Regions from separate parts of the Chryseobacterium sp. FW101-FHT12H09 genome, predicted to be linked through region 2. Evidence: riboswitches for the same ligand, from Rfam matches in the RefSeq annotation. Region 2 holds a riboswitch; the other holds the start of a gene.

Region 1 (4,811 bases), on a different contig from region 2:
CTATCATGCTCAAAGTGTTGTTCGTGGAGTAGACAGAGCACTTGTCATTGCGGATTTGCCATTTGGCTCTTATCAGAGTAATCCTGAAAAAGCATTAGAGTCTGCAGTTAGAATGATGAAAGAAGGAGGTGCTCACGCTGTGAAAATTGAAGGTGGTAAGGAGATTTCAAAATCTATCAAAAAAATTGTTAATGCAGGAATTCCTGTAATGGGGCATTTAGGATTAACACCACAGTCAATTTACAAATTCGGAACTTATAAAGTAAGAGCAAAAGATGAGGCGGAAGCTGAAAAATTGATCAGTGATGCGCAACTTTTGGAAGAATTAGGCTGTTTCTCTATTGTTTTGGAAAAAATTCCGGCAGATTTAGCTAAAAAGGTATCCGAAAGTATTTCTATTCCGACAATCGGAATTGGAGCAGGTCCTGATTGTGATGGGCAGGTTTTAGTTTATCATGATATGGTTGGAATGAATCAGGGATTTAGTCCAAAGTTTTTAAGGAGATACCTTGACCTTTACACTGAAATTACAGGTGCGGTTGCACAATATGTAAAAGATGTGAAAGCTGTGGAATTTCCGAACGAAAAAGAAAGTTATTAATGAGAAATAATCAACAGGCTATACAGGGAATTATTTCCGTTATCGCTTTAATTTGTCTGGCAACAGGATGGTTTAAATTCTTTTCACCGGAAATTAATGATATTCTTTCAAGAAGGGTATTTTATATTTTAATAGGAATAAGTTTTGCTGTTCAGGCACCTTTTCTATCCAATAGAAATTTTGTCTATCCAATGTATGCAGCAGCAGGTCTTTGTATTGTAGGGGCATTTTTGCCATTAGAATCAAGATTAGCAGGAATGAAAACACTTGGACTTCTTGGAGGGATCATTCTTTCTTTATCCAATAGAAGACAGACTAACTAAATTAAAATGGAGGAGCAGATTGCTTATGAAGACAACCATCTTTTGGTTGTAAATAAAAAAGTTGGTCAGCTTGTACAGGGTGACAAGACTGGTGATGAATCGTTATTAGAATCAATCAAGAATTTTATAAAGAAAAGAGATGCTAAACCGGGAAATGTTTTTCTCGGTTTGGTTCATCGTATAGACCGACCAACTTCAGGTTTGGTTATCTACGCAAAAACGTCAAAGGCTCTTACCCGTCTTACTCAGATGGTAAAGAACAGGGAAATTGAAAAAACGTATTGGGCTGTAGTCCCTAAAGAAATGATTCCGCATAGTCAAAAGCTGATTCATTATTTAAAGAAAAACGAAAAAAATAATAAAGCAATTGTTTTTCCAAAAGCGACAGAAGGAGCTAAAGAAGCGATCTTAACTTATAATGTCATTAAAAGTCTGGAAAATTATATGTTGCTTCAAATTGATTTGGAAACTGGAAGGCATCATCAGATCCGTGCACAATTATCAAAAATTGGAATTCCCATCAAAGGAGATTTAAAATATGGTGCACCACGATCTAATCCTGATGGAGGTATTAATCTTCATGCAAGAATGTTAAAATTTATCCATCCTGTCACAAAAGAAGAGATTGAAATTGTAGCTTCTGTTCCACAAAATGATGCCATCTGGAGAGCTTGTGAAGAAATATAAATCAATACGATCTTTTTATAAGATTAAAAAGAATTAAAAAAGTCTGTTTCATTTTGAAGACAGACTTTTTTATTTGCTTTAATAATAAAGCTGAAGTTTTGCTCATTTTGAAAAAATAACTATCTTCGCTCCATACTTTAGGGGTGTCTGCTTACAAACAGACTGAGACTTTACCCTTTGAACCTGATCTGGATCATACCAGCGTAGGGAAAAGTGAGATGACTTTTTGTTGTACATTCTATTGTACAATTATAGCCATTCCTAAAGTGATTTGTTTAACAAAAACCTTGGAATGGAACTTATAATCAATCACACACGGAAAATTTTCAATATCCCCCCGGAAAACCTGGAGGCATTGATGGCTTTGGAGGCTCCCGGCCGAAAGAAAGGAATTGCTGTAGCATTAAATAACAGTATCATTCCCATTTCATCCTGGCAGAATACTTTACTGCAGGATCAAGATTCAATTTTAATTATCACTGCCACACAGGGCGGTTAATATTCATAATAACAATATCCCAAACTTATGGCACATTCTATTACATGTTCACCATTTCCCAATTCTAAAAAAATATATGTGGAAGGACAGATCCATCCCATTAATGTGGCAATGCGTGAAATTCATCTAAGTCCCACAAAACTTAGTAAAGGAGGACTTGAACATAATCCTCCCGTAACAGTTTATGATACATCGGGCCCTTATACTGATGAAAATGCAGAAATCGATATTTTAAAAGGCCTTCCAAGAATAAGGGAGCAATGGATTTTAGATAGACGAGATGTGGAAATATTGCACGGAATATCATCAGAATACGGAAAGGCACGTTTGGCCGATCCAAAGCTCGATGAGTTGCGTTTTTCTTACAATCATAAACCTAAAGTTGCTTTAGAAGGAAAAGAAGTTACCCAATTGTATTATGCTAAACAGGGAGTCATCACTCCTGAGATGGAGTATATTGCTATCAGGGAAAACCAAAGAATAGAACAGCTTGATTTTGTCTCTAAAGAAATGGCTTCTCAGCATCCAGGAAATAACTTTGGAGCCAGAACTCCCAAAAATAAAATTACCCCTGAATTTGTAAGAGATGAAATCGCAGCCGGAAGGGCGATCATTCCCAATAACATCAACCATCCTGAAAGTGAACCGATGATTATCGGAAGGAACTTTTTGGTGAAAATAAATGCTAATATTGGAAACAGTGCTGTTTCATCCAGTATTGAAGAAGAAGTTGAAAAAGCCGTTTGGGCTTGCAGATGGGGTGCGGATACCATTATGGATTTATCCACAGGAAAAAATATTCATGAAACCAGAGAGTGGATCATCAGAAACAGCCCGGTACCCATTGGAACAGTTCCCATTTATCAGGCACTGGAAAAAGTGAAAGGTGTTCCTGAAGATCTTACCTGGGAAGTATTTAAAGATACACTTATAGAACAGGCAGAACAGGGAGTTTCCTACTTTACCATTCACGCTGGAGTTTTATTAAGATACATTCATCTTACCGTGAATAGAGTGACGGGAATTGTTTCGCGAGGTGGTTCAATTATGGCAAAATGGTGTCTTTTCCATCATAAAGAAAACTTCTTATATACTCATTTTGAAGAGATCTGTGAGATCATGAAAAAATATGATGTTGCATTTTCTCTTGGCGACGGATTACGTCCGGGCTCAATTGCAGATGCTAATGACGAGGCACAGTTTGCTGAATTGGAAACTTTAGGAGAGCTTACAAAAATTGCCTTGAAACATAATGTGCAGGTGATGATTGAAGGCCCTGGCCATGTACCAATGCATATGATCAAAGAGAATATGGATAAGCAATTGGAAGAATGTCACGAGGCTCCATTTTATACTCTGGGTCCATTAACTACAGATATTGCGCCAGGTTATGATCATATTACTTCGGGAATCGGAGCGGCAATGATCGGATGGTTTGGATGTGCAATGTTATGTTATGTTACTCCAAAAGAACATTTGGGACTTCCGAATAAAAAAGACGTAAAAGACGGAGTTATTACATATAAGTTGGCAGCACATGCTGCAGATCTGGCAAAAGGTCATCCTGGTTCTCAGTATAGAGATAACGCTTTAAGTAAAGCGAGATTCGAATTCAGGTGGGAAGATCAATTCAATCTCTCGTTAGATCCGGAAACGGCAAAAGCTTATCACGACGAAACACTACCCGCAGAAGGAGCGAAGATTGCCCATTTCTGTTCTATGTGTGGACCAAAATTCTGTTCTATGAAAATTACTCAGGAAATCCGGGAATCAGCAGAAATGGGAATGTTGGTGAAATCACAGGAGTTTATTGAGAGTGGAAAGGAGATCTATTTATGATCATTGTAATAAGCTCTGAAGAAACAATTTCTAATGAAGCTAAGGTTGTAAATCAATTATTTCTGGAGGGATTGGACTTATTTCATGTAAGGAAACCTTTCCTCAATGATCATGAAATGAAAGGTTTCTTAAACCAAATTAATGAATCTTTTTGGCCTCAATTGGTTTTACACAGCCATTTTGAACTTGCTAAAGAATATGGCATTTCCCGACTTCATTTCCGGGAATCTGATCGGATTAATGGCTCATATCAAATGTACGTTAAAGAAAATATGATCTCTACTTCAGTACATGGTATTGATACTTTTAATGCACTTGGACAAGAGTGGGAATATGCTTTCGTCAGCCCCTTCTTTCCAAGTATCTCTAAAAGAGGATATGGAAATGAGACCACCATTCTGGAAGATAGTAAAGCAAGTGATAATCCAAATGTAAAGTTGGTTGCTTTAGGCGGGATTACTGATGAAAATATGAAAGAAGCACTTAGAGCAGGAGCTGATGGGGTTGCTTTATTAGGAGCTATATGGCAAAGTGAAAACCCACTTGATATATTTCAAAGGTGTAGAGAAAATAAAATGAATTATTGAAAACTGGTCATGGAAAAATTACAATATATCTCACAGGGAAGTACAAAAGAAGAACAGGAATTAAATATTTATAAAGCCCTGGATGCGGGAGTAAAATGGATTCAGGTAAGATGGAAAAATGCTTCTGAACTGGAATTGATTGGACTCTGTGAAAAAGCCAAATTATTGTGTGGTGATTATAAGGCAATATGCATTATTAATGATCATGTAAAACTGGCAAAAGACATCAATGCAGATGGAGTGCATTTAGGATTAAATGACTGTTCTATATTAGA
Region 2 (4,811 bases):
GTTTTGCCATTCTATTCATCCTGATTCTCACGTTGGCAGGTTTATCACTTGCCTGCATCAATGCCATGCACGAGGCATCATGGTCTCTCTTTACAGTAGTGATCACTATGCCTATCGCTATTATCATGGGCTTAATTATGCGCTACCGAAAAAATAGTGTGACCTTTGCCAGCATCTTAGGCGGTGTGCTTTTGATCGCAGGTATTATTGGTGGGCATAACCTGATGCAGAATGAAACAATGAATAATCTATTTTCCTGGGATATTACTACTATTTCTATCGCTATTCCTTTATATGGTTTTTTAGCTTCAGTATTACCTGTTTGGTTACTTCTGGTACCAAGAGACTATCTTTCTACCTATTTAAAAATCGGAACCATTGTCATGCTTGCCATAGGCGTAATTGCTATACATCCAACGGTACAAATGCCAGCGATCAGTCAATTTGTAAATGGTGGTGGCCCTGTTATAGGAGGCCCGGTTCTGCCCTTTATTTTTATAGTGATTGCTTGTGGGGCCATTTCAGGATTCCACGCCGTTATTGCAACCGGAACTACACCTAAAATGCTGAATAAAGAAAGAGAAATTCTTTTTGTAGGTTATGGGGCGATGTTGGTAGAAGGATTTGTTGCCCTTATGGCTTTAATTGCCGCCTGTACTTTAATGCCCGGCGACTATTTTGCGATCAATACTCCTAAAGAATCTTACGATGCATTTCTTGCGGCACATCCTTCTCTTCACGGAGTAGATATTGATTACTTTTCTCAAAAAATAGGTATCGACCTACATGGAAGAACTGGTGGAGCTGTTTCTCTGGCCGTAGGAATGGCTCATATTTTTAATAAGATCCCATATATGGATCAGCTGATGGCTTATTGGTACAACTTTGCGATCATGTTTGAAGCTGTATTTATCCTTACTGCCATTGATGCCGGAACAAGAGTAGGACGGTTCTTTTTACAAGAAATGCTGGGCTCTGTCATTCCAAAATTCAATGATAAAAACTGGATACCGGGAATCATTATAAGCAGTCTTATTTTTACTTTTGCCTGGGGCTATCTGGTCTTCACAGGAAATGTAAGCAGTATCTGGCCATTATTCGGAATTAGCAATCAACTTTTAGCAGCCTGTGGACTCATCGTGTGCACTACGATGCTTATCCGGCTGAACAGAGGAAAATATGCACTTTGCTCAGCTATTCCAGGAGTATTTATGGCAATCATCACATTTTGGGCTGGCTATATTCAGGTAACAGTTATCTATCTCCCTAAAGAACAATATCTACTTGCTACACTAGCAGTTGTTGCCATGGCATTAATGCTTATTGTATTTATTGGTGCTTTTAGAAAATGGTATGAACTTTTAAAAATCAATAAATCTGAAACTGATTTTTATGGAGAAACCGTAAAGGAACTGGTAGAAAGATAAAAAGATCCTTTGCTGGTTCTTTGCCTGCTCTGATAATTTTTATACATTTGTCTTGCTTTAGGGGTATTCTGAAAAAGAATTGAGAGAGTCCCTTTGAACCTGATACGGCTTACACCGACGTAGGGAAAAGCAAAAAGACATTCTCTACAATGTACTTTTGTTTTGGATTTTTTCCTGAAGCTATTTTTATTTTAATCAATAACAATGGACAAAAATCTTTGGGAACTGGTACAGTTGGTAAAACAACACTCTCCTCTTGTACATAATATCACGAATTATGTTGTGATGAATAACACAGCTAATGCTCTTTTGGCTGTCGGAGCTTCACCTATCATGGCTCATGCAAAATCTGAAATTCATGAAATGATCAATATTGCCCATTCAGTGGTCATCAATATTGGGACACTCGATGAATACTGGTCTGAATCGATGTTAATCGCTGCTGAAGCCGCACATTCAGTAAAGAAACCCTGGGTTTTGGATCCGGTAGGTGCAGGAGCAACAACTTTTCGGGATGCTACTTTAAATCAGCTCCTGCAATACCAGCCTACAGTGATAAGAGGTAATGCCTCTGAGATTATTGCACTTGCTAAAGCCAATACGAGTATTACTAAAGGGGTCGATAGCACAGCAAAAAGTAGTGAAGCCATTAACGCTGCACATTTTCTCGCGGATCACTACCATACAATCGTATGCATTTCCGGTGAAACAGATATCATTATAGATAGTCAACAAATATTTCTTATCAGCAATGGACATCCGATGATGACTAAAGTAACAGGACTTGGATGTTCTGCTACTGCAATTATCGGAGCATTCATAGGTATTACGGAAAATATAAGTGAAGCTGTGGCAGCTGCAATGGCATTGATAGGTATTGCTGGTGAACTTGCTGTTTTGGAAAGCAAAGGACCAGGAAGTCTCCAGGTCAATCTTATTGATAAATTGTATAACATGACGGAAAAGGAATTTATCAGTTATTTAAAGATAGAAAGAAAATGAGTTTACATCCTTTTACTTATCAACTTTATCTTGTGATCTCTGAGGCAGATTGTATCGGAAGAAGTTTTCTAACAGTTGCCGAAAAGGCTATTCTTGGTGGCGTAGATATTATTCAGCTGAGAGAAAAAAACTGTTCTAATAGCGAGTTTATCAAAAAAGCCAGTCAACTGATTGAAATTACAGACAAGTATAATATTCCACTTATTATTAATGATAATATTGAAGTTACAAAAAATATAAATGTAGCCGGAATTCATGTAGGTAATAATGATGCAAAACCTACTTATCTCAGACAACAGCCATTTCTTCAAAATAAAATCATAGGCTACTCTATAGAATATCTGTCTCAACTTGAAAATGAACAGACCACAGAATCTGATTATCTTGGAATTAGCCCTGTATTCAGAACGAATACAAAATCTGATACGGTGACAGAATGGGGACTTGATGGAATTACAAAGATCAGACAGCTCACAGAAAAACCTTTGGTGGCAATTGGTAATATTCATCTCACTAATGTTAAGGATATTATAAACGCCGGAGCAGATTGTATCGCTGTGGTTTCGGCCATATGCAGTGCTGATGATCCTCAAAAAGCTGCTTATGAATTAAAAAATGAAATTCTAAAATGAAAAAGTATACATATCCATCGGTATTAACGATTGCCGGATTTGACGGAAGTGGTGGTGCAGGTATTCAAGCTGATATTAAAACAGCCTCTGCTTTAGGTTGTTTTTCCACATCGGTCTTAACCGCTTTACCTGTACAGAATACACAAGGCGTAAGAAAAATCTACCCTATTCCTGTAGAAGCTGTAGCAGATCAGATAGAAGCTATTCTGGATGATATTTTCCCTGATGCCATTAAAATCGGAATGGTTCACACCCCGCAACTGGTAGAAGTCATTGTTTCAACATTAAGTAAATACAAAAAAATACCTCTTGTTTTTGATCCTGTAATGGTAGCAACAAGCGGACATAGGCTTATTGAAGAAGACACCATTACCGCTATTATAGAAAGGCTCTTTCCTATTGCTGATGTTATTACTCCAAATATGGATGAAGCAGCCATTTTAGCTCATATGAAAGTAGAAACTCTGGATGATCTTTATACTGCGGGAAAACAGATCAAACAATTGGGCTGTAAAAGCATTCTTCTTAAAGGTGGACATCAGGAAACTTCCATGATCACATCCTTATTCTATGATGAATACGAGAATTACCACTGTTTTGAAACAATAAAATTTAACACCAATAACACCCATGGTTCTGGCTGTACACTTTCCTCTGCTATTGCAGCTTATTTGGCCCTGGGGAAAACTTTATATGACTCCGTTTCTCTTGGTCAACAGTATGTTTATCAAGCTATAGAAAATGGCAAAGATGTAAAAACCGGCCTGGGAAATGGTCCGCTTAATCATTTTTTTAACCCTCAAAAACTCGTCAAAAATGAAATGGTCTGAACAAACCTGGCAAAGTATTGAAGAACGATATCAATCTATTCTGAAAATGCCCTTTATAAAAGAATTATCAGATGGTACCCTACCACAAGAGAAGTTTAAATTTTACATGGCTCAGGATTCCTTATATCTTGAACATTTTGGAAGAACACTTTCAATGATTGCTACAAAAATTCACGATCTTAAGGATGTACTTGCCTATATGCGATTTGCTGAAAATGCCATCGTAGTGGAAAATGCATTACATGAGTTTTATTTTAAAGATTTTGGGGTTACTGATAAAGGAGTATTAGAACCCGCCTGTCATCATTACATCCATTTCCTTAGAAGTACTGCAGCTATAGAATCTGTAGAAATTGGTGTTGCCGCGGTATTGCCCTGTTTCTGGATCTATAGAGAAGTAGGAGATTACATTTACAAAAACCAAAACACAGTTAATAATCCCTATCAGAAATGGATTGAAACTTATGGTGGTAACGAATTTTCTGTTGCGGTAGATCAGGCCATTGCAATCTGTGATAAAATAGCAGAAAATGCGACCATGGAAACAAGAAAAAAAATGACTGAAGCTTTTATCATGTCAACCCGGATGGAATATCATTTCTGGGAAGCAGCATATGACCTAAAGACATGGATATAAAATCTAAAAGAGCCGTAATTTTCGATATGGACGGTGTTCTCATTGATAGTGAGAAATTCTGGAAGCAGGCTGAATATGAAGTTTTCAGCTCTTTAGGAGTTGAGGTCACTGAAGAATTAAGCAAGCACACACAATCGATGACGACTTCCGAAGTAGCTCGATTCTGGCATGAAAAATACCCCTGGGAAAACGCTGCACTAGATGTTATAGAACAGCAAGTCATCTCAAGGGTAATTGAATTGATACAAACAGAAGAATGTTCTGTTGCAGGTATAAAAAAGTT

What was found. Region 2 has a riboswitch for thiamine pyrophosphate ahead of thiM (hydroxyethylthiazole kinase). Riboswitches for the same ligand answer to the same signal wherever they lie in the genome.
Region 1: another riboswitch for thiamine pyrophosphate. It lies ahead of thiS (sulfur carrier protein ThiS); the one in region 2 lies ahead of thiM (hydroxyethylthiazole kinase).

The regions. Positions count from the first base shown of each region.
Region 1 covers NZ_JBYTCP010000002.1:109,486-114,296, reverse strand. Annotated here, with positions in the region: gene panB (3-methyl-2-oxobutanoate hydroxymethyltransferase) at 1-601, shown strand, start outside; gene AC3WRL_RS06190 (hypothetical protein) at 601-924, shown strand; gene AC3WRL_RS06185 (RluA family pseudouridine synthase) at 931-1,611, shown strand; TPP riboswitch at 1,741-1,838, shown strand; gene thiS (sulfur carrier protein ThiS) at 1,904-2,110, shown strand; gene thiC (phosphomethylpyrimidine synthase ThiC) at 2,138-3,949, shown strand; gene AC3WRL_RS06170 (thiamine phosphate synthase) at 3,946-4,536, shown strand; gene AC3WRL_RS06165 (thiamine phosphate synthase) at 4,546-4,811, shown strand, end outside.
Region 2 covers NZ_JBYTCP010000005.1:107,086-111,896, forward strand. Annotated here, with positions in the region: gene AC3WRL_RS19435 (carbon starvation CstA family protein) at 1-1,427, shown strand, start outside; TPP riboswitch at 1,477-1,570, shown strand; gene thiM (hydroxyethylthiazole kinase) at 1,632-2,429, shown strand; gene thiE (thiamine phosphate synthase) at 2,426-3,061, shown strand; gene thiD (bifunctional hydroxymethylpyrimidine kinase/phosphomethylpyrimidine kinase) at 3,058-3,891, shown strand; gene tenA (thiaminase II) at 3,878-4,528, shown strand; gene hxpB (hexitol phosphatase HxpB) at 4,519-4,811, shown strand, end outside.